DNA from 2 places in the Paenibacillus sp. FSL L8-0333 genome. Region 2 is predicted to be linked to the other one. Evidence: a T-box and tRNA genes for the amino acid it is inferred to sense, from the RefSeq annotation. Region 2 holds a T-box; the other holds one or more tRNA genes.
The links. A T-box is a leader RNA that pairs with one kind of tRNA and senses whether it is charged. The one in region 2 lies ahead of pheS (phenylalanine--tRNA ligase subunit alpha), so its partner is inferred to be a tRNA-Phe.
Positions count from the first base shown of each region.

Region 1: it has a tRNA-Phe gene. The T-box ahead of pheS (phenylalanine--tRNA ligase subunit alpha) is inferred to sense a tRNA for this amino acid. The anticodon was not compared.

Region 1 covers NZ_CP150186.1:5,944,659-5,948,041, reverse strand. The annotation lists rRNA gene NYE72_RS26475 (23S ribosomal RNA) at 1-1,475, shown strand, start outside; tRNA gene NYE72_RS26470 (tRNA-Asn) at 1,537-1,612, shown strand; tRNA gene NYE72_RS26465 (tRNA-Ser) at 1,616-1,708, shown strand; tRNA gene NYE72_RS26460 (tRNA-Glu) at 1,727-1,801, shown strand; tRNA gene NYE72_RS26455 (tRNA-Val) at 1,857-1,932, shown strand; tRNA gene NYE72_RS26450 (tRNA-Met) at 1,950-2,026, shown strand; tRNA gene NYE72_RS26445 (tRNA-Asp) at 2,052-2,129, shown strand; tRNA gene NYE72_RS26440 (tRNA-Phe) at 2,140-2,215, shown strand; tRNA gene NYE72_RS26435 (tRNA-Thr) at 2,244-2,319, shown strand; tRNA gene NYE72_RS26430 (tRNA-Tyr) at 2,325-2,410, shown strand; tRNA gene NYE72_RS26425 (tRNA-Trp) at 2,417-2,490, shown strand; tRNA gene NYE72_RS26420 (tRNA-His) at 2,514-2,589, shown strand; tRNA gene NYE72_RS26415 (tRNA-His) at 2,634-2,709, shown strand; tRNA gene NYE72_RS26410 (tRNA-Gln) at 2,729-2,803, shown strand; tRNA gene NYE72_RS26405 (tRNA-Gly) at 2,810-2,884, shown strand; tRNA gene NYE72_RS26400 (tRNA-Cys) at 2,895-2,968, shown strand; tRNA gene NYE72_RS26395 (tRNA-Leu) at 2,983-3,061, shown strand; gene NYE72_RS26390 (AraC family transcriptional regulator) at 3,198-3,383, opposite strand, start outside.
Region 2 covers NZ_CP150186.1:1,863,049-1,866,431, reverse strand. The annotation lists gene pheT (phenylalanine--tRNA ligase subunit beta) at 1-379, opposite strand, end outside; gene pheS (phenylalanine--tRNA ligase subunit alpha) at 562-1,596, opposite strand; T-box leader at 1,657-1,942, opposite strand; gene NYE72_RS08060 (sensor domain-containing diguanylate cyclase) at 2,532-3,383, shown strand, end outside.

The DNA.
Region 1 (3,383 bases), 2.8 Mb from region 2:
GTAATCCGCTATGAGCGATGGGGTGACGCAGGAGGGTAGTGACGCGGACTGATGGATGTCCGTCTAAGCAGTGAGGCTGATGTGTAGGCAAATCCGCACATCGTTAAGGCTGGGCTGTGATGGGGAGCGAAAATTATAGTAGCGAAGGTCATGATCTCACACTGCCAAGAAAAGCCTCTAGCCAGGAGAAGGTGCCCGTACCGCAAACCGACACAGGTAGGCGAGAAGAGAATTCTAAGGCGCGCGGAAGAACTCTCGTTAAGGAACTCGGCAAAATGACCCCGTAACTTCGGGAGAAGGGGTGCCCCGGTAGTGTGAATAGCACGAGGGGGCCGCAGTGAAAAGGCCCAAGCGACTGTTTAGCAAAAACACAGGTCTGTGCGAAGCCGCAAGGCGAAGTATACGGGCTGACGCCTGCCCGGTGCTGGAAGGTTAAGGGGAGTGGTTAGGGGTAACCCGAAGCTATGAACCGAAGCCCCAGTAAACGGCGGCCGTAACTATAACGGTCCTAAGGTAGCGAAATTCCTTGTCAGGTAAATTCTGACCCGCACGAATGGCGTAACGACTTGGGCGCTGTCTCAACGAGAGATCCGGTGAAATTTTAATACCTGTGAAGATGCAGGTTACCCGCGACAAGACGGAAAGACCCCATGGAGCTTTACTGCAGCTTGATATTGAATTTGGGTACGATCTGTACAGGATAGGTGGGAGCCGTAGAAATCGGAGCGCAAGCTTCGGTGGAGGCGCCGTTGGGATACCACCCTGATCGTATCTAGGTTCTAACCTAGTACCCTAATCGGGTACGGGGACCGTGTCAGGCGGGCAGTTTGACTGGGGCGGTCGCCTCCTAAAGAGTAACGGAGGCGTTCCAAGGTTCCCTCAGAATGGTTGGAAATCATTCGCAGAGTGCAAAGGCATAAGGGAGCTTGACTGCGAGACCTACAAGTCGAGCAGGGACGAAAGTCGGACTTAGTGATCCGGTGGTACCGCATGGAAGGGCCATCGCTCAACGGATAAAAGCTACCCTGGGGATAACAGGCTTATCTCCCCCAAGAGTCCACATCGACGGGGAGGTTTGGCACCTCGATGTCGGCTCATCGCATCCTGGGGCTGAAGTAGGTCCCAAGGGTTGGGCTGTTCGCCCATTAAAGCGGTACGCGAGCTGGGTTCAGAACGTCGTGAGACAGTTCGGTCCCTATCTGTCGTGGGCGCAGGAAATTTGAGAGGAGCTGTCCTTAGTACGAGAGGACCGGGATGGACGTACCGCTGGTGCACCAGTTGTTCCGCCAGGAGCATGGCTGGGTAGCTACGTACGGACGGGATAAGCGCTGAAAGCATCTAAGCGTGAAGCCCCCCTCAAGATGAGATTTCCCAATTAGTAAGACCCCTTGAAGACGACGAGGTAGATAGGTTGGAGGTGGAAGTGCAGCAATGCATGGAGCTGACCAATACTAATCGGTCGAGGGCTTATCCTATACTTAGAATGCAGATTCGTTTCGGATTCAGTTTTCAGGCGATTAAGCTTGGTATGAATATTCCCTGATAGCTCAGTTGGTAGAGCACTCGACTGTTAATCGAGTTGTCACAGGTTCGAGTCCTGTTCGGGGAGCCATATGGAGAGGTGTCCGAGTTTGGCCGAAGGAGCACGATTGGAAATCGTGTAGGCGCCACAAGCGTCTCGAGGGTTCGAATCCCTCTCTCTCCGCCACAAATTTTTAATTAGTATGGCCCGTTGGTCAAGGGGTTAAGACACCTCCCTTTCACGGAGGTAACATGGGTTCGAATCCCATACGGGTCACCAAATTTTCACTTGATTTATCCTAGTGGACTTTGGTACAATAACAATTGTTGTTTATGGAGGCTTAGCTCAGCTGGGAGAGCATCTGCCTTACAAGCAGAGGGTCGGGGGTTCGATCCCCTCAGCCTCCACCATAACATATTTTTACTGACGCGGGGTGGAGCAGCCCGGTAGCTCGTCGGGCTCATAACCCGAAGGCCGCAGGTTCAAATCCTGCCCCCGCAACCAATTAACTTAAGCAATTATATCTTTTGGAACCGTGGTGTAGTTGGCCTAACATGCCTGCCTGTCACGCAGGAGATCGCGGGTTCGAATCCCGTCGGTTCCGCCATTTTCATCATGGCTCGGTAGCTCAGTCGGTAGAGCAGAGGACTGAAAATCCTCGTGTCGGCGGTTCGATTCCGTCCCGAGCCACCATTTATCATCACAAAAGAATGAGTGCCATGCCGGTGTAGCTCAATTGGTAGAGCAACTGACTTGTAATCAGTAGGTTGGGGGTTCAAGTCCTCTCGCCGGCACCATCCTTGGAGGATTAGCGAAGTGGCCAAACGCATCAGACTGTAAATCTGCTCACGTAAGTGTTCGGTGGTTCGAATCCATCATCCTCCACCAGTTTTTAGGGGCATAGTTTAAAGGTAGAACAACGGTCTCCAAAACCGTTGGTGTGGGTTCAATTCCTGCTGCCCCTGCCAAGTTCTTTCTAAAGTTTAATATGGCGGCCGTGGCGAAGGGGTTAACGCACCGGATTGTGGTTCCGGCATTCGTGGGTTCGAGACCCATCGGCCGCCCCATTTTCTTTAAAAATGAATAATGGCAACAATATCAACTTAATATGGCGACTGTGGCGAAGGGGTTAACGCACCGGATTGTGGTTCCGGCATTCGTGGGTTCGAGACCCATCAGTCGCCCCATTTTACTTTAAAATGTTATTGGGGATTAGCCAAGCGGTAAGGCAACGGACTTTGACTCCGTCACTCATAGGTTCGAATCCTATATCCCCAGCCATTTTATGCGGACGTGGCTCAGCGGTAGAGCATCGCCTTGCCAAGGCGAGGGTCGCGGGTTCGATTCCCGTCGTCCGCTCCAAAATTTACATGGCGCCATAGCCAAGTGGTAAGGCAAAGCTCTGCAAAAGCTTTATCCCCAGTTCAAATCTGGGTGGCGCCTCCATTTAGTTCATATGTGCCGGCGTGGCGGAATGGCAGACGCGCTCGACTCAAAATCGAGTGGGAAACCGTGGAGGTTCGAGTCCTCTCGCCGGTATCTTAAAAAGGTTAGTAAGAATGCTTTTATAAGCAATCTTACTAACCTTTTTTCTTTATGTTCTTAGTTTTACAGGATTAAGCCGTTGAATAGAGAGTTTCTCTATTTCAACGGCTTTTTTTAATCTGATTAGTGATTAACCTGATTGATTATTAATGCGGAATGCTCGCGGGGTATGACCTATTTCTCGTTTAAACATATTGCAGAATTGGGCATCGTTCACAAAACCTGCAGCAGCAGATACTTCAGAGATTTGCATCTGAGTATGACGTAATAGAGATTTTGCATAATCCAGGCGTTTTAACAGCAAATACCGCAGGGG
Region 2 (3,383 bases):
GTCCCAATTCTTTGGCCGAGCAGATCATCCCTTGCGATAGGACGCCGCGCAGCTTGGCTTTTTTGATATCCAGTCCTGGCAGCTTAGCACCGACCAGTGCTACAGGTACAGTTTGACCTGCAGCTACATTTTTTGCGCCGCAGACGATTTGTAGATCCTCATCTTGGCCCGCATCCACGATACATACGTTCAGCTTGTCGGCATCAGGATGTTTTTCCTTTGATTTCACATAGCCGGTTACGATGCCGGAAATGCCTTTATTGCGGCGCTCTACGCCGTCAATCTCAATGCCGGCAGCGGTAATCTTCTCCGCTAGCTGTTCGGCGGTTACTCCTTCAATCGATGTATAATCAGCCAACCATCCGGTTGATACTTTCATATCCGCTCACTTCCTTTATGTTTCAGATGTATTTATTTCACTGTCGTTCGTGCTGCTTCCTGTGGAAGAACGGATGAAGTGCACTCAATTTCAGCTACACACTATTAAGGACGGTCCCTACAAGGAAATCAAATGCTCCAAAACCCATTCTCCAGCCACTATCAGCTAGCGCACCACAATAACTAAACGCCCTTGAACTGCTTCACAAAACTCATATCATTACTATAGAAATGACGGATGTCATCGATGCCGTATTTAAGCATTGCAATCCGCTCTACACCCATTCCGAAGGCGAAGCCGCTGTATTCAGCAGGATCATAGCCACCCATTTTCAGTACATTCGGGTGTACCATACCTGCGCCAAGGATTTCTAACCATCCACTTTGCTTGCATAGTCTGCAGCCATCGCCACCACATTTGAAGCAGCTTACGTCTACTTCAACACTTGGCTCCGTGAATGGGAAAAAGCTCGGACGAAGACGAATGCCTGTATTCGGTCCAAACATCTCCTGCACAAATTGTTGCAGGGTGCCCTTCAGATCACTCATTCGAATGTTACTTCCAATGACCAAACCTTCGATTTGGTGGAACTGGAAGGAATGCGTTGCATCATCATCATCACGGCGGAATACTTTACCCGGACAGATGATTTTAACAGGAGCTTCACCGTTCATAGCCTGCATAGTACGAATCTGTACTGGCGAGGTTTGAGTGCGCATTAGCAGGTCATCTGTTAAATAGAAAGAATCCTGCATATCACGTGCCGGGTGATTCTTAGGCAGATTTAGAGCTTCAAAGTTATAATAATCGGTCTCCACTTCCGGACCTTCAGCTACACGGTAGCCCATGCCGGTAAAAATATCCTCAATCTCCTGTACGACTCTGCTAAGCGGGTGAATGCCCCCTTGCTGTAAACGGCGACCCGGTAAGGTTACGTCTACTTTTTCAGCCTGCAGACGTTGCTGGGTTTCCTGCTCTTGAAAAGCCTCCTGCTTCGCGCCGATAATCTCCTCAATAGCACTGCGAACCTGATTCGCCACTTGCCCGATTACCGGACGTTCCTCAGCACTAAGTCCTCCCATACCGCGCAGAACCTCTGTAAGCTCACCTTTTTTACCGAGATACTTCACTCTTAAATCATTTAGTACCTGCGGATCCATAACCTCCTGCAGCTTAGCCAGCGCTTCAACCTTCAATGCTTCCAACTTCTCTTTCATGGCCGTGTACAGCCCCCTTCAATCATTGTCTAGTTCAACAAAAAAAGGCCTTTCCTCCCGGTAAGGGACGAAAAGACCGTGGTACCACCCTTGTTAGACAAGCTGATCTGTTCCCCTTAAGAGCTTCATTCCCTCTTTTGGCTGGACAGATACCTATCTCACTTTATACAGAAATAACGGTCTGTGACCGGTATCCCCTACCCTTCCCTATTAGACAGCTTAAGGAATTCAGGGAACTGCTCCGGAGTGAACTTCGACAGCTCTGCTTCTTAGAAACGCTCTCAATCCGCGGCGTCTCCTCCCTGTAAGTCAGGCACTGTGTACTCTTCTCCATCACTGCATTTCACAATTCATGCTAATTGTCAGGTATCTCTTTACTACAAGAGATATGTCTCTTTATTATATGCAAAATCTGTCGTTTTGACAAGTTGGATTGGCATCGGAGCGGGCAGGCGTGATTTTTGGAATGATGCCTGCTAACAAAGCCGCACGACTTCACCCCATTCACGCACTGCGTAACGAATAATGAATGATTAGCTTTCCTGTAGTCATTATGACTAAGGGCAGTTTTTTTCAGCAGCTGTAAGCCGTATCATTTATGATCGAGTGGGGTAATAGGATCCATCGGTTTGAATATAGATAATTCAATAGGCCCATACATTAAACTTTAAATTTTGTCTTTTGGATTATTATGAGTAAAGATTGCTCTATAAGCAGCACGTCCTATATACTTGATATACTAGAAACTACCATTTACTCACACGTACACTTTCCTATGTTTTCCCACTATGTATACAACACCTCTTTTATTCCCAAAAGCACCTTCAAACATCAGTGACTGAGTTAAATTACGCCTGACCATAGATTGACTTCTGCAGGTTCTACTTAAGCAGCAATAGATTTACTTAATCATCTTATACAGGGAGAAGATGACTGTGGCAGGGTTCTTCGAATTCAAGGTAACACGCAAACTATTCTATGTCTTCGCTGCAATCTCCGTCCTTCTGGTCGGGATCAGCGTGTCCTCGCTACTCTATTTAAATCACACTATTAATAGATTGTCAGATTCTCTTTATGATGATATATATCAGAACTCTAAGCTCATACTGAGCGCCGATCGTGATCTGCATCAAGCTGCTGTAGCCTTGCAAATCGCAATGGGTCCAAACCTAACAGCCGCGGAAGGTGAACAGTTCACTACGGAGTTTATAGATAATAATCTTCAAGCGCAGGAACGAATAAGTCTAGCAAGAGCAAATATCAACGCTATAAAAAAACCTTACAGTGATATGAAACAAAGTGGAATTATCCTTTCCGAATTAAAAAACGAGCTGCGCTCCTTCGAAACTACCATTGTCATGTGGAAAAATTCAGGGCATACGCTAATAACGGAACGGACGAAGAGTAGCTGGAATCCGGATTCATATTCTGCGCTCACCCTAAACTCGCAATTCAATGAAGCTAGAGCACATCTCGATCAAGCAGAGGACTTGATTGGCAACTACGCCTTGCAAGTAACGGACGGTTTTAAGGATAAAAAAAGCGCTTTGTTCTCCCTGTATTCGCTCCTCTTACTTGTGTTTCTCCTGGTCATTATTTACCTTGGACGCAAAATCATCTGGCTCCAGAATGAAATGCTGGAAGAACAAACACTTTATCAGCTAATCGGTGAAACCATGTCTGATTTCATTATTTTGACGGATCCTAACGGGTTGATTCTATACGCTTCCCCCTCACACTCCAGTATTCTAGGCTATGTGCCTAAAAAAGGAGATCCGTTATCCAAC